DNA from 3 places in the Candidatus Villigracilis saccharophilus genome. Region 3 is predicted to be linked to each of the others. Evidence: riboswitches for the same ligand, from Rfam matches in the RefSeq annotation. Region 3 holds a riboswitch; each other region holds the start of a gene.

Region 1 (7,401 bases), on a different contig from region 3:
GTAATGGGGGTTGTCTCAATTGAATGCCTGTTGAAAATCCCATATGAAAAGCCAATGAGCGCCAGTGAGAAAGATACCATGGAAAGCAGGATGTCAGTTTCCGTGCTGACTCCAAATATTGTTGATACTCTGCTTAGCAAAGGAAGAAGGGCGCCGATGATAATAGTCCCGGAACGAAAAAAATGGATACTCGGTTTGCGAGCGAAAGTGTCAATTAAGAATACATTACATGCGAGAAGAATGCTGATAATATAGATCGAATTCAGTTGTTTTCCAATACTGTTTTCGCCAATAAAAAAAATGGAACGTAGGGGTTCGGTCCAAAATGCGAATTGAAGGATTGCTGGTGCCAAAAAGAAAAAAATCATCGCGGTGTTGTGCATCCAGCGAGTGCGGTTATTCATCCAGCTTATGCGATTGGTGTAGATAAGCGAAAAATAGAATTGCGCCATTGCTGCAATTGCCAGGCATAAATAGTTTATGGATGTTAATACCCGCAGGGAAAAAAACGGCTCTGGCAATTTGTAAAGATAGTATGATATTCCCCAGACGGTAACTATACTTGCGATAATTGAAAGACTGATCGCGTCGGCGGTTTTCTTGTTTAAGAGAAAAACAGCGCCGATGAGCAGGGCGATCGTGGGAACCAGCAGCAAATTTAATAATGGGTAGTTGCATATTTTTAATGAATTGGAATGGCGCTAATTAAAATCACCCGTGCTGGGCGGCTTTCTTTGTTCCACGGCTTGCAGAAAACTCGACGACACGGTGACGAAACGCCCAAAAGTCTGGGGCCAGGTGCGGCAAACTTTCCGATTCAAGTTCTGTCAACCAGAACACAACGCGGATGGATTGTTCCACCAGAAGTTCTCTGTGCATGTTAAGGGCGCTAAAAATCGTGCCGTTCACTTGCCCACCTACAATCCCCAGCTCTGATACAAAAAAAACAATTTCATTGTGATTTTTTGTTTTGCATATTGCGTCGATCACATCTGTTTTACCCGTTGCCTTGATCAATTTGACTTTCTGATCCCATTTTATAATTTCTTTTTCAAGAGCCTTTTGGGCTTTGATCTGTTCCGGTTTTGATTTGTGGATCGCGAGCAAAATGCTCGGTCTTTGCCAGTGAATGGCAAGATTAATTTCATCCGTCAGGATTTCAATCCCTTCTTTGAATGATTTGCTGTGAAAATCTTGTTTTGCCATGATTAAGGAATCTTCACGTTCTATTGATCTTTGGAAAGGAAGTAAATTATTTTTAAAGGTAGTAGATCTTGTGCTTCGCGGTTTAATTGGTTGTAGTACTGCTTCCACAGATCGAAAAAGGCGCCGCTGTTTAGTGATGTTATTTTCTGGAAGTTTCCGGATGCCAGTGCCTGCATGGCTTCATTTGTAAAACCGCCGATGGAAAAGATCACGCCATAATCATTTGGCCCCAGGGTGGACAGGAAACTTCTGATGCCTTCCAATGTTACCGCCTGACCTCTGTGCTTGATCTGCCCTATGATCCTTTGTCCCTTCGCGCCAATTGGATCTACGAATGCAATCAGATCAATGTGACCGCGTTCTTTTTCAGGCGGCGCGATCCATGAAGGGTGATAATCCATTGCACGCAAGAGTTCGGCAAGCATGGTTTGAAGTTTGGTGTGGTGTAATTGACGTAAATGGCTTTCGATCTGCCCCCATGCAGCTTCCTGCGCGATCTCCATAACCATTATGCTTTCGGGAACTGCTTGTTTGCGCGCTTCATAAAGGCGCATGGCCTCTTTGTAAAAGTCTTGTACATTAACAAACCTTCTGCAGGCCTGATAGCCTTCTTCGGTAATGTACCAGCGTCCTTTTTCAGTTTTTAACAGCCACCCTGCGTGCACAAGTGGAATCGTAGCTAACCGCACAATTCTTTCATAACGCGGTAAATTCGATTTGGAGGAATATCTTAATTCATCCTCGCTTAATTGATTGGTTATGGGGATGAGCGATAATACTTCTTTTGCTGTCAATCCGTCCGGCTTGTCCCACAGGATTTCGAATACACTACGTAATAATTCGCCCACCCTCTTTATTGTCAAGTTGGACATTTGTAGAATCCTGTTTGGATGTTTTGTTTTCTGCCTGTATGATTCCCAAATATCACAGGGTATATAAACCCTGCTGTCGGCGCATCAAGCGGATATATTGCACGATCATTTCGTTGGGGTGGGGGCGTATTCCTAGCACGACCAGATGACCAGGCGCCCAAAAATCATTGGACAAATTCTCTTGTGCTATACGCCCAAAATTTGAGAGAATGAATTTTGAAGTTTCATTTCGTATAGTATGCATAAACTGCGAGGGGGCAACTGAAGCATTTACACGCACTCCCCATTGGAAATATTCAGGATTGACTGTGGTGAACTCTAGTCGCCAGCCATACGAAATACAGATCTGTTGCAGCCACTGTGATAAATACTCTACTAAATCCCCTTTTAATTGATGCGCAGGAAAACGGGGAATAAGGAGACACGTGTAACTCAGGTCGTATGACTCGGAGTGAATAGGCTCAAGTATGACTTCCGGGTCTGAATCAAGAACATCCTCTTCTTTTGTATGAAATAAAGAAAAGGTATTACTGAGCTTTGTGTCATTTTGATCTACAAAGTCCAGATTACCATCATCCAAATCAGACTTGTTATTCTGCATTTATTCCCTTTATAAAAATTATACCTGAGAACGGGAAAAAGTGGGCAATTAAAACCCCCGCAGAGCATTAAAAAATGCCTTTTGGCGGTCTGGCAATCCTAATTGCATGAACACAACCTTAGACCCATGACTTTGCGTCCTCGCATTTCTGCGAGTTTGCTTTTTTCCATTGTATTTCAGTATTATAAAACAAAAAAAAATTATTTTGGAAATATTAAGGATGAGATATGTGAGGCTGGAGTGGAGCCGAGTGCGTTGATGTATATCAACCAGCATCAATAAATGTGGTCATAGTTTCCGCATGGATTTAATATACTTTAGCAATGTTTTTTTTTTATTAAGCAGATATGCTTGGTCTACTTATAACGCCTAGGAAAGAAAGTAGGACGAGGCCAATGTTTATGGATAAAAAAGTTGTTTTCAACGGCATTGAAATATTAACTTCGGAGGATGATGTTTCTGCGAAGAGTTTTTTCGATTTCACAGAAGAAGTGATCGACATGCTTGAAAGAGACCTTGATAAAAACGACGAAAATTTTCACCTGAGCATCAACACGGAATTTTTCGTGAATAGAAAGCCCAAACATAGCATCTCTGTCAACGGCCTGAGTAATCAAAAGACCCGCGGAAAAGTGGTGAAGATCCTGCAAAGAGCTGCCAGTTTATTAAGCGGACACGCCACCGGCACAGCCAGCGTTAATCTAATAATTGATGACCGCTGACCTTGTTTTCCCATGTATCGGGATATATTATTTGCAGAGTAGATGAATTTATATTAATTAGGAATCGAAAGGTTTTGCCACTGCGTAAATAACGCCAATGATCTTGGCGTTATTTTTATCCCCTAAATGTATATCATTATATTCATCTCCCTTTTCTGTGGTTTCAGATTTAAGGATTTGCCGATCTTTTCGATATCTTTTTACCGTTAAAAAACTTTGTGTTGTTTGTTGGTCCTCAAACGACGCCAAAACAATATCGTTTTCATCTGCCGCAGGGACGAAGAGTATTAAAACAAAATCGCCGTTCTTGATGGATGTTTTATTTGCAATGTTATTCATGCTGTGACCGGCAACTTTTACCCAGCCCCAATTTATTTCTTTAGAGGCTATCTTGATTTCATTTGATGTCCGCTTGAGCGGATGCACATCGTGCGGCTGGTTATTAAGAAAAATAATCCTTGCTTCAGCAGCGCCGGTTATATTTAAACCTATTTCGGGTTTCCCGGATTTGCCTGCCGCGACCATCTGTTCATAGACCGGCAGGGACTGTAGTGATAGGTATCCGTCTGTACGCGTTTCTTCAAATGGGGAAGTTTTATTGTTTTCTAAATGACTTTCGATTGATTTTCCAGTTGATGTGTTTTGAAAACTTGGAATGGATGCCGGCGTAATGGTTTGAATGAATTGGAATGAAACGTTCCTACCAGTATGTGTTTCTTGATAAATTATTTTTTCTTTCTCTTGGGTTGTGGGAGATGATCTGGCAGATGAATTCTCCTGGGAGGTTTTGCTTTCGACGTTTTCCGTATCACCTGTTGGACTTTCTTTTTTAGATGCCCCATTATTTTTAGCCGACGGGGAGTCCACGACCCGAAAAAGAGGTTCGTTGGAAAATTTTTCAAGGGTCTCTTGGATATCTAATTTCAGTTCTTTTTTCTTTCTGCTTTTTGCTTCTGTTCTAGGTGTGCTTAGGCTGGTATTTGTCTTAAGAAGCTGCAAAGCATTTTCTAATTCACGTCGGGCGCTTGGGAAATCCTTCATTTTGCTGTAATTTACCCCAAGCAGCCAATGCGCAACAGGGTTATTCACTTCTGTGTCTGACAATTTGTTAATGGCTTGCAAAAGACAGTCCCTTGAGTTGGGATGATCTCCTTGTTCATAATACGCGCATCCTAAAAACAAGTAATAAAACCCTTTTTGTGAATGGCTTTGAATGTTGGTTTGTTGTAACGCATCGAGCAAACAGTTGATTGCGCTTTGTAAATCATCTGGCCGTGAAGCGCTTAAATTGTAAGCCCATGCTCTCAAGCGCGATGAGTTTTCATTACATTCAAGTTTGTTGATGATCGCAATGATCTCTTCTTTCATACTTCTTCATCCAGGGGAAAAGATTCAACGCCGTCGGGCATTCTCTTGGGTGTTGAATTTGTATAAGTGCGGGGATTTTTCATGCCTTGATTAATGACTCCATATATGGATGTCAAAAGCTTTGCTGTGAAGTTGGTGGTATCCATGCGGTCAAGTCCATTGGCGAGTGTAAAAACCATATCGCGGGCCATTTCCGCCAGCGCTCTTTTCTGTGCGCGCAGTTGATACGCTTTTACTTCGCCTTGCGTGACTGTTGCATGGGTTGCGTGTCCTGTTTCCCAAATTCGAATTCTTTGGCGTTTGATTTCTTCCGGTAACTCTACATCTATAATCTGCAGGTAGGCAAGTGAAACACCATTCACTTGTAGTTTGGCATTAATATTTTTTAATATTTCACGCATTGTTTCTGTGGAGAGAAGTTGACCGCCATTAGCGCTGGCGATAAATATTTCTTCAAGATATCTGCTGGCGATGTATTCACCCAGCAATCCATTGGCTTTGCCCATGGCAGATTTTGACCATTCGTGACCTTCCTTGCCGCTGGAGAGAGCTTCCTCCACTGCTTTGCGAGTTGCCCCCGCGTTGTATTCGTAGAGTTCATTCCCTTCCCTGCCTTTTTCCGAATTTGGTGTCATGAAGAATTCGCCTTTTGCTTTTATGTCAATGCGAATGCCGTCCTTTGTCCACGCGGTGACGATGATTTCTTCGATCTGCGGGCAGGTATTGAGGACAGTTTTTATCGTCTCGTGCAGTTCCAAAAATGCGTCTCCCTGCCCGACGACTCTTGAGAACCGATTTCCACGTTCCAAATAGATCGCATTACCAGGGTCGATCTTGAGGTTAGCCGGACCGCCTATTTGGGTTTGCCAATTCTCCGATGGATCCAGTTTTCCGTTTTTAGCTTTTATGGTGGGAAATTTGATCAGGTTTGAAAGTGGAGGAGGCATGGGAGGGCGTCCATAAACACGCAAATTCACCACTTTTTTCATATTGACCGAGTCTGGCAGGGCATAAAAGAATTTTAAAAATGTTCCTGCGGTTTTGAAAAGATGTTTTAAGATCATTGAAGACAAGAAAAGCGGTGTAAAAATGAGAACAAAACCCGCAGCAATGAGTACAATTTTATAGTTGTTCGATAGATTGTCCGCCACTGCTTGCTCCAGCCGGGTTAATAAACAAAAGACTGCAAACAATATTGGGATGATCGCTATAACAATAATAGGAAGTAGTAAAGAGCCAGCCCGCTGTAATGAGTCAGCAAATGCTTGTTTTTCTGTATAAGAAGTTTGCCATTCATTTGGATCAATTGAGTATTTGAATCTCATAATGCCCCCTTTTTAGGTGCATTTGCAAAATAGGCATCCTTATATTTTTGGAGTTCTGCCTTGGCTTCTGGCGTATAGCTTGAATCGGATTGTTGCTCGATCATATTTTTTAGCGCTTCAAGATAAACCTGCGCGATGGCTTCCTGATCTTTGCCGGGGTGATGTTCCTGTGCTTGTTCCAATCCCTCCATTACTGCGGTCAGTAGGAGAGACCGTGCATATACGCGGGCTTCCTCTTCAAGACTTTCCGCTTCAGCTTTGGCGTCAGCAAGTGCCATTTCACGTTCCCGCTCCCGTTCCACTTTCCAGGTTGCGATCTGCTGCTCGATCACTTCGACATCCTTGTCTCTTTGTTCTTTTTTGTCAGTGAAATTAAACCCGGAAGCCTTGACGCTGATCAAGCGTATCCCATTTTCGCGCAAAGGGGTTTCGATCAGGTTTTTGATATTTCTGGTGATCGCTTCCGAAGCATTACTGTTTTCGTTCTCACGTGCCTGCCACAGATCTTTAATGCTCCGCTCAGCAAAGGTTTGGCGTGCGGCCTGTTCAGCCATGCTTAGTACATGATCATCCCAGCGTTCATTACCGCTATTTGGCTGGGAGCGTTTACTTCGTAAACGGATTGCGGCCTCCACCCGCGGGCGGGAATATGGGAATGTCGATCCTGTATTTCGGTTGACATCTTTTCCTTTACCAAGCCAGGAGTTGCTTCTGCCCAGTTGATGGAACAACTCTCGTGGCCAATCTTCACGATCTATTGTAAAGATAACCAGCACATCTGCGAGCAGTGGAATGCCTTCTCTTGAAAATGCATGGATAGAAGTGGATTTTTTTATTTGATTCCGCAAGTCAACTATTTCAAAAGGTTCGTCCCCACTCTTGGTAAAGATAACGCCTGGCCCCTCAACGCGAAAATCTTTTCCATTTATGATTCCAACTACCTGGTGCGTGTCTGTGCGGATCATGCCTGGAAATAGCGCGGCTCTGTTTTTATTATTATTCCCGCGTAATTGTGATGGCGATTGCTGTCTTGAAAAAGGATTCGTAACCGGTTTGCCGTCAATTCTTTTATCTGCTTCCTTCGCATTAACGGCAACTACATTCCATAACGGCATTTGCATTCCCCATACATAAGAAAGGAAGATCATATACCTTTGGTGTTTTTCTTTCCTGTCTTCGGGGTTGGATGCGGGAATAATAACCAGGGCAATACAATACGCCGCGTAATAAAATATAAACAGCAATGGCAGTGAGAAAAATAGAATTCCGATCCAGCGGTTAATGTACCATCCAAGAATTAATACGGT
Region 2 (7,401 bases), on a different contig from region 3:
TCACAACCATGCCGGCAGCAGACATCACGCTGTATGCCAAGTGGACAGTGAACAGCTACACCATCACGTTCAACAGCAATGGCGGCTCGGCGGTTGGTGCGATCACCCAGCCCTTCGGCTCGGCGGTCAGCGCTCCGACAGCACCGACCAAGACTGGCAACACCTTCGGCGGCTGGTACAGCGATGCAGGTCTCACCACAGCCTACACCTTCACAACCATGCCGGCCTCGAACATCACCCTGTATGCCAAGTGGACAGTGAACAGCTACACCATCACGTTCAACAGCAATGGCGGCTCGGCGGTTGCTGCGATCACCCAGCCCTTCGGCTCGGCGGTCAGCGCTCCGACAGCACCGACCAAGACTGGCAACACCTTCGGCGGCTGGTACAGCGACGCAGGTCTCACCACAGCCTACACCTTCACAACCATGCCGGCAGCAGACATCATGCTGTATGCCAAGTGGACGGTGAACAGCTACACCATCACCTTCAACAGCAATGGCGGCTCTGCGGTTGGTGCGATCACCCAGCCCTTCGGCTCGGCGGTCAGCGCTCCGACAGCACCGACCAAGGCTGGCAACACCTTCGCTGGCTGGTACAGTGATGCAGGTCTCACCACGGCTTACACCTTCACAACCATGCCGGCCGCAGACATCACGCTGTATGCCAAGTGGACAACTCTGCCGATGCACACGGTGACCTTCAACGCCAACGGTGGGACTGGCACGATGGCTCCGCAGATTGCGAATGTCCCGACCGCCCTGACGCTCAATACTTTCACACGCACAGGCTACACCTTCGCGGGCTGGAACACTCTCGCGAATGGCACAGGCACGAACTACGCTAATGGCGCGAGCTACTCCTTCAGCGCAGACATCACACTGTATGCCAAGTGGACCGCTCTGCCGACGCACACGGTGACCTTCAACAGCAACGGCGGAACTGGTACGATGACTCCGCAGGTCGCGAATGTCCCGACCGCCCTGACGCTCAATACTTTCATACGCACAGGCTACACCTTCGCGGGCTGGAACACTCTCGCGAATGGTACAGGCATCAACTACGCTGACGGCGCGCTCTACTCTTTCGAAGCAGACATCACGCTGTACGCCAAGTGGACAACTCTGCCGACGCACACGGTGACCTTCAACGCCAACGGTGGGATTGGTACGATGACTCCGCAGGCCGCGAATGTCCCGACCGCCCTGGCGCTCAATACCTTCACCGCACAGGCTACACCTTCGCGGGCTGGAACACCCTCGCCAATGGCACGGCACGAACTACGCTAATGGCGCGAGCTACTCCTTCAGTGCAGACATCACGCTGTATGCCAAGTGGACAGTGAACAGCTACACCATCACGTTCAACAGCAATGGCGGCTCGGCGGTTGGTGCGATCACCCAGCCCTTCGGCTCGGCGGTCAGCGCTCCGACAGCCCCGACCAAGACTGGCAACACCTTCGGCGGCTGGTACAGCGACGCAGGTCTCACCACGGCATACACCTTCACAACCATGCCGGCTTCGGACATTACCCTCTATGCCAAGTGGACGGTGAACAGCACACCATCACGTTCAACAGCATGGCGGCTCGGCGGTTGTGCGATCACCCAGCCCTTGGCTCGGCGGTCAGCGCTCCGACAGCCCACCAGCTGGCAACACCTTCGGGCTGGTACAGCGGTCCACGGCACACCTTGGCCGCACACACCGTGCCAAGTGGACGCTCTGCCACACACCGTGACCTTCAACGCAACGGGGACTGGCACGATGGCTCCGCAGGTCGCGAATGTCCCGACCGCCCTGACGCTCAATACCTTCACCGCACAGGCTACACCTTCGCGGGCTGGAACACCTCGCCAATGGCACAGGCACAACTACACTGACGGCGCGATCTACTCCTTCGCGCAGACATCACCCTCTATGCCAAGTGGACACCTGCCGATCACACCGTCACCTTTAACGCCAACGGCGGGACTGGCACGATGGCTCCGCAGGTCGCGAATGTCCCGACAGCCCTGACGCTCAATACCTTCACCCGCACAGGCTACACCTTCGCGGGCTGGAACACCCTCGCCAATGGCACGGGCACGAACTACGCTGACGGCGCGATCTACTCCTTCAGCGCAGACATCACACTGTATGCCAAGTGGACAGTGAACAGCTACACCATCACGTTCAACAGCAATGGCGGCTCGGCGGTTGGTGCGATCACCCAGCCCTTCGGCTCGGCGGTCAGCGCTCCGACAGCCCCGACCAAGACTGGCAACACCTTCGGCGGCTGGTACAGCGACGCGGGTCTCACCACGGCCTACACCTTCACAACCATGCCGGCTGCGAACATCACGCTGTATGCCAAGTGGACAGCCAACAGCTACACCATCACGTTCAACAGCAATGGCGGCTCGGCGGTCACTGCGATCACCCAGCCCTTCGGCTCGGCGGTCAGCGCTCCGACAGCTCCGACCAAGGCTGGCAACACCTTCGGCGGCTGGTACAGCGATGCAGGTCTCACCACGGCATACACCTTCACAACCATGCCGGCTGCGAACATCACGCTGTATGCCAAGTGGACAACTCTGCCGACGCACACGGTGACCTTCAACGCCAACGGTGGGACTGGCACGATGGCTCCGCAGGTTGCGAATGTCCCGACCGCCCTGACGCTCAATACCTTCACACGCACAGGCTACACCTTCGCGGGCTGGAACACTCTCGCGAATGGCACAGGCACGAACTACGCTAATGGCGCGAGCTACTCCTTCAGCGCAGACATCACACTGTATGCCAAGTGGACCGCTCTGCCTCCCACATGTTATGCGCTGGCTCTCAGCCATACCGGGCAAGGTACAGATCCTGTCGCAACTCCCGCTAACTCAACCGGTTGTGCCGCAGGTCAATATCTTACCGCTGCATCCATTAGCTTGAGCGGGGCAGTACCAACCTCCGGTTGGCAGATCAGCAGTTGGACTGGCACCAATAATGACACCAGTACTGCCAACATAAACACGATCACCATGCCTGCCCATGCTCATTCAGCTAGTGTCAATTACACGCTGATCAAAGTTACGCCGACCTTGTCTGTAACAAATTCGCCGGTTATCTTCAACGGGACTCCACAGGCGGCGACTGTGACTGGCTCAGTTGCGGGTACGGTTAGCAATATTAAATATAATGGCGTCGCAACCGTGCCGACCAATGCCGGCACCTATACGGTCACAGCGAATTTCGTGCCAAACGATCCGACCGCTTATAACAGCCTGACGAATGCCGTTGCTGGTTCTTTTTCAATCAACAAAGCCACGCCGACATTATCTGTAACGAATTCGCCGGTCGTCTTTAATGCCACTCCACAAGCGGCGATTGTGACTGGCTCAGTTGCGGGTACGGTTGGCAATATTAAATATAATGGATCTGCAACCGTGCCAACAGCTATCGGCACATATGCCATCACAGCAGACTTCGTGGCGGGTGATAGTGCCAACTACAATAGCCTGATCAACGCGGCAGCTGGAGACTTTGTGATCAATAATGGTTCCGGCGGCTTGGGTTCTGGTGGAGATACAACCGGAGTCTTTCGGCCGAGTAATGGGCTTTTGTATCTGAAGAATGCCAACACAACGGGCTTTGCAGATATCGCCATTAACTATGGATTGGGAGGAGATTATCCTATAACAGGAGATTGGGACGGTAACGGAACAGATACGATTGGAATTTATCGCAACGGCTCTTTCTACCTGCGCAATTCCAACACCATTGGTTTTGCTGACCTGGAGTTCGCCTTTGGTCTTCCAGGTGATCAGCCGGTTTCTGGGGACTGGGATGGGGATGGCACTGATACAATCGGTGTCTATCGCAACGGCCAATTCCTGCTGCGCAACAGCAATTCTGCGGGGCCAGCGGATACGAGCTTCTATCTTGGAAACCCGGGCGATGTTGGCATTGCAGGGGATTGGGATGGTGACGGTCTGGATACCACCGGGGTCTTCCGCCCAAGCAATGGTGTGATCTTCCTGAAGAATACAAATGTAAGCGGATTCGCAGACGTTGCGCTAAATTATGGCTTGGCTAATGACCAACCTGTGATCGGCGATTGGAACGATGATGGAATTGATACCATTGGGGTATATCGAAACGGTTCCTTCTACCTGCGGAATTCCAATACGATAGGGTTCGCAGATATAGTATTCGCTTTGGGCATCCCCGGTGATATGCCGATCTCAGGCAACTGGGATGGGATCCCATAAAATATACTGATCGAATTTTGTAAAAACGAGAAACATGGCTATGCTGTCGGGGAGCATAGCCATGTTCTTTTTAATTGTGAGTTCAAAGTTTTTTTGGCTGAGACTGCGTGTATCGAGGCCTCTACAAGACGTATTCCACAAACATGATTATGCCTGCAGTTACCTTACAATAATATGGGGTGACTTTTCTGATTTGAAAAGTGAAAAACCTGAAGGATGTGCTAAACTAAAAACAGATAAATGTTAATGAAATCGCAAACCTGTTGAAAAACAGGGACGCAAAGTCATGGGTCTAAAGTTGTTGACATACAACCAGGATCGCCAGACCGCTGAAAACCACATGTTTTGTGTTTCCATTCGCGGATCTGGCAAAAGTCAGATCCGTTTTTATTTGAACTTTAAGAGTCTATCGTATCGATAAATCGCAAACCTGTTGAAAAGCAGGAACGCAAAGCTATGGGTCTAAAGCTGAGTTCGCACAGCCATGATCGCCAAGCTGCCGAAAACGAGCAGTCGAGATTGCTTACATTTCAAAAATGCAAAAGATCTGGATGCTCATATGAAGGAATATTTTCATGACATCCAGGAATCAAATCAGTCAATTCAAAAATGTAGTTTTCACCAGCTCATTATTAATTTGCATTTTGTTCTGCGCATTTGCGGTTCCTGAGGGGGTTCAAGCGAAGGATAATTCCGGTTTAGCTGCAAGCATAATTTTGTCAGATGGCGAGTTTGTGTACGGACCTAATGTGGGGGATTTTAGTTTGAAATCTTACCTTAGCACCAATGCTCCTCACCTGTTGGTATATGCTGATGATCTATATGGCCGCTCGGAATATTTCAGTATAAACCCAAAAATTTATCTGACCTTGTTGGAAATTCATTCCCAATTAATTTCCAATCCCAATGCTGAAAAATTGGAAGATGCTTTTGGTTTGGATGCCGGTCATTTTATTTCTCAGGTTGAATACCTGTCAAATAAAATGACAGAGGCTTATTATTTGCATCTTTATTCCTACTCTCCGCTGTCTGTTTCACAGCGGTCTCTGGAATCTTTTGTTACTTCGGATGGGTATACTGTCAGTGTAGCATCAGGCACCAATGCGGGGACCTATGCGATCATCGCGGGACTTGCCGCAATGAATGAAAAAAACATATCATTGATACTGGATAACAGCCAAGCCAATGGCTTTTACCAGACTTATGCAAGATTATTTGGAAATAATAGTCCGCTTGATGAAAACAACCTTGTAAGCCTGTCTGCGGAATCGGGAATGCCAGTCGCACCGGATAACTTATTACAACTCCCCTATCTGCAGGGAACATCATGGAGATTTGGGGGCGTTCATGATAACAGCGGATGTATCACTAATACAAATTGCACGTTCCGGGATGCTTCTTCTTTGGATTTCTATCCTGGAGGTCTTTCCTGGGGATCTGATACAAGCAATACCTGGATAGTTGCAAGCGCTGCAGGAATTCCGATCCAAGTTTCTGCGTGTTATTTTAAAATTTTACATGCAGATGGGTGGGAGACAACTTATTATCATCTTGAAAACATACAAAGCTTTTCAGGTTCAATTAAACAAAATGACAAAATAGGTGTGGTCGCAAATACACCTGCAGAAGCCACATGCTCTGGCGGTGCATCATCTGTTCCTCACGTTCATTTCACTCTTAAGCACAATGGAGCGCTTGTTGCGATTAATGGCACGCCTCTCTCGGGATGGTATGTTCATAGTGGCCGTTGGAGTTATGATACGGATCCTGGTTATATGTGGCTCGAGAAAGCAGGCGTAAAAAAGGACATTAATAACAATTTGCTGCTTAGCGAAGCACTGCCTGCATCTCCAATCATCACAAATTATGCGACTGGAGTCTTTCGGCCAGCCAATGGAGCCTTGTACTTGAAAAATAGTAATACTGACGGATTCGCGAATGTCGTCATAAATTATGGATTGGGAGGAGATTATCCTGTAGTGGGCGATTGGGATGGTAATGGAACAGATACGATCGGCGTCTATCGAAACGGTACTTTCTACCTGCGTAATTCAAATACATTGGGTTTCGCAGATATTGTGTTTTCTTTCGGCCAGGCAGGCGATCAACCGATTGCCGGGGATTGGGATGGAGACGGTGTTGATACGATTGGGGTCTATCACAACGGTCAGTTTTTGTTGCGCAACAGCAATTCCACAGGAGATGCTGATACGACCTTTCTCCTTGGTAACCCGGGTGATGTGGGCATTGTCGGCGATTGGAATGGCGATGGTTTGGATACCACCGGAGTATTTCGTCCGAATAATGGGGTGATTTTCCTGAAAAACGCGAACGTCAGCGGCTTTGCGGATGTTGCGCTCAATTACGGGTTGAAGGGCGACCAACCTGTGACTGGTGATTGGAATAATGATGGGGTTGATACGATCGGGGTCTATCGCAATGGGGTGTTTATGCTGAGGAACAGTAATACGATTGGCTTTGCTGACCTGGTCTTCGCACTGGGGAATCCTGGCGACATGCCGATTTCCGGGAATTGGGCTGGGATTCAGTAACAAGTACGGATAATTATTTATAGGAATTAGTAGACATGGCTATCGCCTTTGTTCGGTCTAGCCATGTCTATTCTCTTAAAATATTGGATCTTTGTGGTTAAGCCTTATTTCTTATCGTGAATGAGTTTTGAAATATCTATTAGAGCGTAAGCAGACTCTGGTTTAATGCTGCAGCCTGCGTTTATTGACCAACCATACGCCAATCGCTGTTAGCGGAGCCAGTGCTGCTGCCCCGCAGGGTGGGGTTGCTTTTGGCGAAGGTGTGGTTTCGTTTTTACTAGGGCTCGAGATGGGCAGGGGCGTATTCGTAACACGCGGAACAAGAGTTGCCGTTGCATCTACAGCCGAGGCGGCAACTGTACTTTCAGCAGGTGCAATTGTCAGGGTGACAGGAAGCGGAGTGGGAGTTTGAGTCAGCCACGGGAAATTGTATCCGTTTTCAGTTTTATCATTCCCTCTGGGAACATTAAATAAATTGATTCTGCGATCTCCAGAACCTTGGCATCCTTCGGCGCCAGCTCGAGTGCCGTATGTATTTCATTGAATGCACGGTAAACATCCATAGTTGGGTTGGTCAAAAAAGAATTCCAGAAAGCATGATTGGCAAG
Region 3 (7,401 bases):
TGAAGGAAAAAGAAGTAAGAAGAAAGAGGAGGATACGTTTCATTATGACCATGAATACCTCACAAACATGGTTTGATTTGACAATCTTGCCATAACATATGCTCATTTAGGTTCCAACCTAATTTCTGAAGATTTTCAAGAACTTTTTGATCACTAAATGTTGACGTCCTTCAAGAATGCCGAAACTCAATGCTGTTCGCTTCAACATCATTTTGATGACAAACAACCTGCAAATGATCAATTCAATTTTCGTTGCACAGCCCGCCTATCAGTTGCTTACGAAATAATTGATTAAATTGGCGGAAGACTTTAATAACGGCAAAATGCCCCCCTGCTTCGTTCTACACCTGGAAACCTTGAACCTGTATCACTTTGGAAAAAGAGGAAGTTTTACCAAGCCAACATCCTTTTCCCAACATACTTCCAAGAGAAAAGGGTTTCTTTTGTAACTCCCCAAACATCATTTAGCACTTGGGGGAGAGTCACTTTCCTCAATTACTAAAATGTCACACGGTAAGTCTTTTCAAAATTCCCGGCACTTTCGACTTGAATGTTTCACAGCAGCAACCAGATGGCACAAATCTTAAGATTGACCGCCCATTTTCCAATGTTTTCTAGCATGCCCTGTCTCTAATAGTCCACGCCTGATGACTTTTGCCACCGACAAGCGTCAACTCTTCTTCATATTTCTTCCAAAAACGGATTATCAAATTCACCAAAATCGTCAAAATCACCGAAACCAAGATCGAACTTGTGACTGGGAAATAAAATCCGCCATTCTCCCCTTCGATGTGGATGTCACCGGGCAGGCGGCCAAGCGGGAGGCCGAACTTCGCGGCGAAATAGATCCCGCCGCCGATGAGGAATAATGCAATTCCGCCGAGCATGAGGGTACGGGCGATGTTTTCCATAATTCATAACGTAGGGGCGGATCGCGATCCGCCCCTACAATTTATAACAATCTCTGCTGCCCCTGTTCGATATATGTAAACCCCAGATGCTCATACGCGGATTTGGTGGCGACACGGCCTTGAGGGGTGCGGTCAAGGAAGCCTAGTTGTAGCAGATACGGCTCGACCACATCCATGATGGTGTCCTGTTCTTCGCTGATGGATGCGGCGATGGTGTTCAAGCCAACGGGTCCGCCGTTATATTTTTCGATGATGGTCTTTAACACGCGGCGATCCACATCATCGAGCCCGAGCGGATCAACTTGAAGCAAGTCCAGCGCTTCTTTGGCAACCTTTTTTGTAATGATCCCATCCGCGCGGACCTGGGCGAAGTCACGCACACGGCGCAACAGGCGCAACGCCACACGCGGAGTCCCACGGGCGCGGCGCGCCATTTCTGTAATCCCGTCTGTTTCGGCTTCCACTTTCAACATCCGCGCGGCACGCGAGACAATGGATTGCATGGCGGTCAGATCATAATAATCCAAACGATAGACGGCGCCAAAACGCGCCCGCAATGGAGCGGTGACCAAGGCCAAACGGGTTGTAGCGCCAACAATGGTAAAGCGCGGAAGTTTCAAACGAATGGAACGGGCGGAAGGCCCTTTGCCGATGACAATGTCCAGCGCGAAATCTTCCATGGCGGGATAGAGCACTTCTTCCACGGCGCGTCCCAAACGATGGACTTCATCAATGAACAGGACATCGCCTGCGCGCAAGTTGGTAAGGATGGCGGCGAGATCACCCGCGCGCTCAATGACCGGTCCAGCCGTGACTTTGACGTTGACTCCCATCTCATTGGCAAGCACATGTGCGAGCGTTGTTTTTCCCAAGCCTGGAGGCCCATAAAAAAGGACATGGTCCAAAGCTTCGCCGCGTTTGCGCGCCGCCGCGATGAGAATAGATAAATTCTCTTTGACCTGATCCTGCCCGATCAAATCGTTCAGCTTTTCAGGACGCAGAGCATTGTCCACGCGGTCATCAGGCTTGGCTTCGGGGTCGAGGGGGCGGGGAGATTTTGTCATGGCGCAGATTATACCCTGAGGGGTTTGCATCACAATAAACCGCCTCCCAACTGTCAGTTATGTGGGAGGCGGAGTTTTATCTTATTTGGAATGCGACCTTTCTTTTACGCGCTTGAGTCCTTCACCAGGTTTCTCCGGCGGATGCTGCTTATGTTCTTCCATACTGTAAAGGTAAGCGAGATCTTCAAGGAATGCGCCCAAAGGGTCAAGGGGTTTTTGCAAAGTAGATGGCTTGCCGTACATGATCGAGGCAACCACCGCCTCACCGGCATGAGGAATAACTACGTCGATTTGCTTCTTCAATGCGCCTTCAATTCCAGCGCGCGGTAGGCCTTTTCCCTTAAAAGGCCAGTTCAAGATCAGGCTGATGCGCTCAGGCGGATAATTAAGTTGATCAAAAGTTTCCAGCGCATTCGCAGCGCAACGGACAGACGCCGTCTCAGGAGCGAGCATGAGCAGGATCTGGTCCGCCATGTCCAGTCCGACCAATGTGGTTTCAGAAAAATCGTGCGGAAGATCCAGGATGATGTAGTGATAATGAGCGCGCAGTAATTCAATGGCGCGTTGGACATGTTCCGCAGTAATCACTTCCCCGTCTTGAGGGCGGCGCGGAGACGCAAGGACATGCACACCAGAGTCATGACGCAACAGGGTCGAGTTGATCAGGTCCATATCCATTTCTTTCGCGGGAGAGTGTCCCAAATCAGACCACGTATTTCGGAGCGGGAGATCCAGGAGAAGGGCGCTCTGCCCGTTTAAAAATGCCAGGTCCACCAACACAGCAGGGCTTCCCCAAATTTGTGAAAATGAGGCGGCAAGATTAGACGCAAGCATGGAGACACCCAGCCCGCCGCGCAATGAAAACACCGCAATGACCTTGCCAGTCATTGCAGTGCTGTGAACGGTGGTGGATACGACATCCACGGCTCGTCGTAACAAGACCTTGATCCTGGCTCGCAATTCCTGCGGTTCAAAGGGTTTTGCCAAAAAATCATCAGCGCCTGAATCAAAAGCCTTAATTTTATCTTCAACACCACTCAAGGCGGTCAGAATTATGATCGGTATCTTTGCGGTGGAAGGGATTTTCCGAAGATGCCCGCACAGGGTGTAACCATCCATATCAGGCATCATCACATCAAGAATGGCCAATGCGGGAGGAGATGTTTTGATGACCTCCAATGCCTCAAAGCCATTGCGGGCAGTTACTATTTCATAGCCGTCTTTTCCAAGAATCGCGCTCACCATCTTTAAATTCAGATCAGTATCGTCTACAACCAATATTCGAATGGCCATAATGTCTCCTGTTGATCTATCGAAGTATTGAGCGCATTGCAAACCAATAAAACAGCAACGCTTCTACACATCATATTATAAATCAAACAGGGATGACCATCAAAAAGGTCATCCCTGAAAAAAGATTGCTCTTCGGCAGTCTGGCGGTCATGATCACAAATAAAGTGTGATTGTAGACCCATAACTTTGCGTCATCAGGTTTCCCTGATTTTGCCTTTCGGGCAGCCGGTCGGTCCTGACCAGAAACTTATACTGGTTTTAGACTCTTGGCTTTGCGTCACCGTCTTTTGGCGGTTTTGCTTTTATCGGCAGTCTGGCGGTCCTGGCTCAGTTCAGCGTTAGACCCATGACTTTGCGTCACCGGGTTTCCCCGGTTTTGCTCTTTCTCGGAGCACCTATATTATTGCACGAAAAAAATCAAGATTCAATCACTCAGATGTTCTAGTTATAGGGGTTCCCGCCAGATCGGCGAACAGATCTACTGTGCAGATTCCTGGAAAGAAACTTCCAGGGTCATGCCCCATTTCAAACGCGGATCGCTGTCCGTCAAAGCAATGCGCACCGTATAAAGTATGTCACCGCCTTGTTGAACATAGGCCTGGCTGATCTCAGTGACCGTACCATTCAGCGTCAGGTCAGGCAGAGCATCCGGCACAAGCGTTACATTTTGACCAACGCTCAAGTTGACCACTTCAAGTTCGGTGATGTCCGTTGTTTCAACGATCCATGAATTGAAATTCGCAATACTGACGGCGCGGGTTTCCGTGCCGACCTGATCACCGACCTTCACATTGACATCCGCCACGATCCCGTCAAACGGAGCAGTGATCAAATAATTGGAAAGCGCATCCTTCGCCGCATCAAGGTTAGCTTTGGCAAGTGAAAGTTGGTCTGCATTCGGACCATCAAGGCTGATCTCGTACTGATGTTTTGCTTCAGCTTCCAAACCTAGCGCACCATCATACGCAGCACGCACACTATCGCGTTCACGGATTGTCTCTTCGAGATTACGCAATGCCAGATTCAGATCCTCCTGCGCCTTCTCGAGATCATCTTCGGCGGTCTTGCGTTTGGAATTATCCTTATCAAGATCTTTATATTTATCAAAGTCAGCCTGCCTGTCTTCCACATCCTGCTGGCGGTCTTCAACGGTGGCTTTATCATCGTCAATGCGGTCTTCGATATCCGTCACATTCAGCTCGTCCCATTCCTTTTCTGCAACGCCGCGCACGATTTGAGCATCCATGTAAGCCTGCCAGAGATTGGCGCGGGAGGCATCTTCGGTACGGAGCAAAGTATCGTACGCATTTTGCGCGGCGACGATCTGTGCCTCCACTCCGCCCGTATTTGCGAGACGCACGAGGACATCTCCCTCACTGACAGAGTCACCGGCCTTCACGAGAACCTCTTCAACAACTCCGCGCGCCAGAAATGAAAGGGTCGTTCCCTGTACAGGTTTCAGGCGTCCTTCAGCCACCACTGAATTCGTGGAGACGATGTTTACAGGCTCAGGCGTCACGGTGACCGCAGGTTGATTTCCGCAAGCCGCAAGCACAAGAGATAACGTGACGATCATTACAACAATCATTGATATTTGTTTTTTCATTTTTCACCTTATATTTTTTTATTCATATGCCAGCACTTCCCGAATGGTCAAGCGCGCCGCATTGCGCGCCGGCACAATGGAAGCAACCACGGAAAGCACCAATACCAGACCAAACCAGATCCCATATCCTGTGAATGTAAACACCACTTCAATGGGCGTTTCAAATACCGCAAGACTGACAATGGTGGAAAGTAAATATGTAAATGGGATCGACAAGATGATCGCCAGCGCAAAAGAAATCGCACCGATCACAAAGCCTTCCGCAATGACGGTGCGCATCACGGCGCGGTCGTCTGCGCCTATGGCGCGCATAATACCGATCTCGCGCGTGCGCTCCAACACATTCATGCCCATCGTGCCAGTCAAACCCATCGCGCCCACCACTGCGGTCAGGATCGCCATGATGAGCAGGAAGACCACCAGCGTATCCAAACTCTCCACAGCAGTATCCAGTGCCGCGCGTCCCGCCTCAGCGGTACGGACCTTGAATCCGCGTTCACGGAAAAACTTATCCAACTCCTCCGCTTTTGCATCCTGATACGTCCGATCATGATTATCTGTCACCAAACGGAAAGAATAGGATTGATTGGCAAGGTTATTCATTTGCGAAATATATTCATACGGCGCGTAGGCCAAAATACCTTCACGGTCTACAAATTTAAAAACGCCGATGACTTCCCAATCTTCTTCACGCCCATTGATCTTTAACTGCACATGATCTCCAGGCTGGATGTCGGGGAAATACCCCAAAGCGGCTTCGCTCAAAGCCAGCTTGCGGACATCATCTGAGCGCAGCCAACGACCTTTTACAAGAATGGGCTGAATGAGAAGACTGTCTGCGGGTGGGCCGAAGATGTTAATATTCTCCAATACAGCCCCATTTTTATCCAACAGTTCCCCGCTGACGAACTGCCAGCCCTCCATATCGCTCACTCCATCCACCTGCGCCAGCACCTGCCTGATCTCGCGCAAGCGATAAGGTTGATCAAAATCAAGTGTAATATCAGCCGCAAAATATTTCCCGATTGCGCCAATATAATCATGCAAGGTCGTGCGGACATTAAACACGGCAATAAAGATCGCTCCGCCCATGGTCAATGTAAACAGGGTCAGAACCAATCGTCCGCGGCGGCGGAACGTGTTTCTTAAGGAGATGATGAATGGACGCGGGAAATGGATCCCGCGCGCGGCAAGGATGCTCGTGGCGCGCACCAGCATCCAATCGAACCAGTTCACACGCGCCTCATGCTGGTCTTTAGGCTGATTCTCGTCCCCAGCCAGATCTCCGCTGAGAGCGCGCAAAACCGTGATGCGCGAACCGTTGATCACAGGCGCAAGTCCCGCCACCAGCGGCACCAATAATCCCACCGCGATCTGGATCGCGAACGCCATCGGCACAATTCGATATCCGAGCACATTGAAATTCAATTCACTGGAAATAAAGAGCGCCAGCCCATAAGCGCCCTGACCGCCAAGCGGAACGGCGATCAACAAAGCCAGCACGCCAAATGCCATGATCAGCGCCAGATACATCGCAAAGACCTGAGTTCTGCGCCCGCCCACCAATTTGATAACACCGATGTGACGCAGATGCTGGGTCAACAATGCGCTTAATGTATTTGCGATCAGGGAACTGGAAAGAAATACGATCAGGATGCCCAACGCCAACAAAATGCCGAGGATCGCATTGACCGTGCTCGCCAGCGGATGCTCATGCGTCAACGAAAAACGTGTGCGGACAACGACCGTGCCGTTCTTTTCCAGCTTATCTTTTAAGTTTGCACCCACTTCGCGGACATGAAAAATATCATCACCACCACTTCCAACAGTAACAAATGCGCGGTTAAATAATTGCGGCTGCTGCAGATATTGCAGCGTACTCATGGTGATATATGCATATGGCGACGCCAAGAAATCGCCCGCGCCCATGGCGGTATCCTGCACCACCCCCACCACGGCCATGGACTTGATAGAGCCATCCTGCAATTGAAATTCAACCGTCCCCCCCACTCCCACATCGATATGATTAAGGGCATCCCTTTCGAGGATCACCTCCCGTTTATCAGGAATGGACTTACCCTCGATCGGGGTCAGCAAATTAATCGCGTTTTCCTCGAAATCATTAAATGCCACGATATCAAATGAAGTCCATTTTTCCGTACCGGCCGCGCGCATCCGAATACTCGTGACGCGGCGGGCTTCAGCAATATCCACCCCTTGAGCATTTTTTATGGATGCAAGCACATCATCATTAAAGTTCAACGTGCGCAGTTCAACATTGGACGGATTGTTGGCGGCGTAGGATATGCTCATATCATTCTTGATGATCTGGTACGCGCCCGAGATCACACCAATGGAAAATACACCCACCGCGATGGAAAACACCACCAACAGGGTGCGCGCCTTGTTGTCAAATAGATCGTGCAATACCTTACGCCATCTGGGTCGCATTACTCTCCTGCGTTATTACTCGATAAAACTCTGATAAAAATATTACCTATGTGCTGATCTGGAATCTGCAATCTGC

Evidence for each region. Region 3 has a riboswitch for cyclic di-GMP ahead of IPL17_RS06780 (response regulator). Riboswitches for the same ligand answer to the same signal wherever they lie in the genome.
Region 1: another riboswitch for cyclic di-GMP. It lies ahead of IPL17_RS22390 (transposase); the one in region 3 lies ahead of IPL17_RS06780 (response regulator).
Region 2: another riboswitch for cyclic di-GMP. It lies ahead of IPL17_RS09345 (M23 family metallopeptidase); the one in region 3 lies ahead of IPL17_RS06780 (response regulator).

Annotation. Positions count from the first base shown of each region.
Region 1 covers NZ_JADJSO010000071.1:37,512-44,912, reverse strand. The annotation lists gene IPL17_RS22405 (histidine kinase N-terminal 7TM domain-containing protein) at 1-656, opposite strand, end outside; gene IPL17_RS22400 (hypothetical protein) at 712-1,314, opposite strand; gene IPL17_RS22395 (restriction endonuclease) at 1,227-2,078, opposite strand; gene IPL17_RS22390 (transposase) at 2,131-2,679, opposite strand; cyclic di-GMP riboswitch class I at 2,760-2,850, opposite strand; gene IPL17_RS22385 (hypothetical protein) at 3,081-3,401, shown strand; gene IPL17_RS22380 (S24 family peptidase) at 3,459-4,769, opposite strand; gene IPL17_RS22375 (hypothetical protein) at 4,766-5,758, opposite strand; gene IPL17_RS22370 (hypothetical protein) at 6,091-7,401, opposite strand, start outside.
Region 2 covers NZ_JADJSO010000022.1:83,209-90,609, forward strand. The annotation lists gene IPL17_RS09330 (InlB B-repeat-containing protein) at 1-1,289, shown strand, start outside; gene IPL17_RS09335 (InlB B-repeat-containing protein) at 1,342-2,016, shown strand; gene IPL17_RS09340 (InlB B-repeat-containing protein) at 1,980-4,241, shown strand; cyclic di-GMP riboswitch class I at 4,485-4,575, shown strand; cyclic di-GMP riboswitch class I at 4,655-4,745, shown strand; gene IPL17_RS09345 (M23 family metallopeptidase) at 5,006-6,793, shown strand; gene IPL17_RS09350 (hypothetical protein) at 6,978-7,205, shown strand; gene IPL17_RS09355 (hypothetical protein) at 7,207-7,401, opposite strand, start outside.
Region 3 covers NZ_JADJSO010000015.1:157,732-165,132, forward strand. The annotation lists gene IPL17_RS06770 (DUF2905 domain-containing protein) at 615-911, opposite strand; gene ruvB (Holliday junction branch migration DNA helicase RuvB) at 953-1,975, opposite strand; gene IPL17_RS06780 (response regulator) at 2,057-3,268, opposite strand; cyclic di-GMP riboswitch class I at 3,400-3,493, opposite strand; cyclic di-GMP riboswitch class I at 3,573-3,659, opposite strand; gene IPL17_RS06785 (efflux RND transporter periplasmic adaptor subunit) at 3,747-4,874, opposite strand; gene IPL17_RS06790 (FtsX-like permease family protein) at 4,893-7,325, opposite strand; gene IPL17_RS06795 (ATP-binding cassette domain-containing protein) at 7,368-7,401, opposite strand, start outside.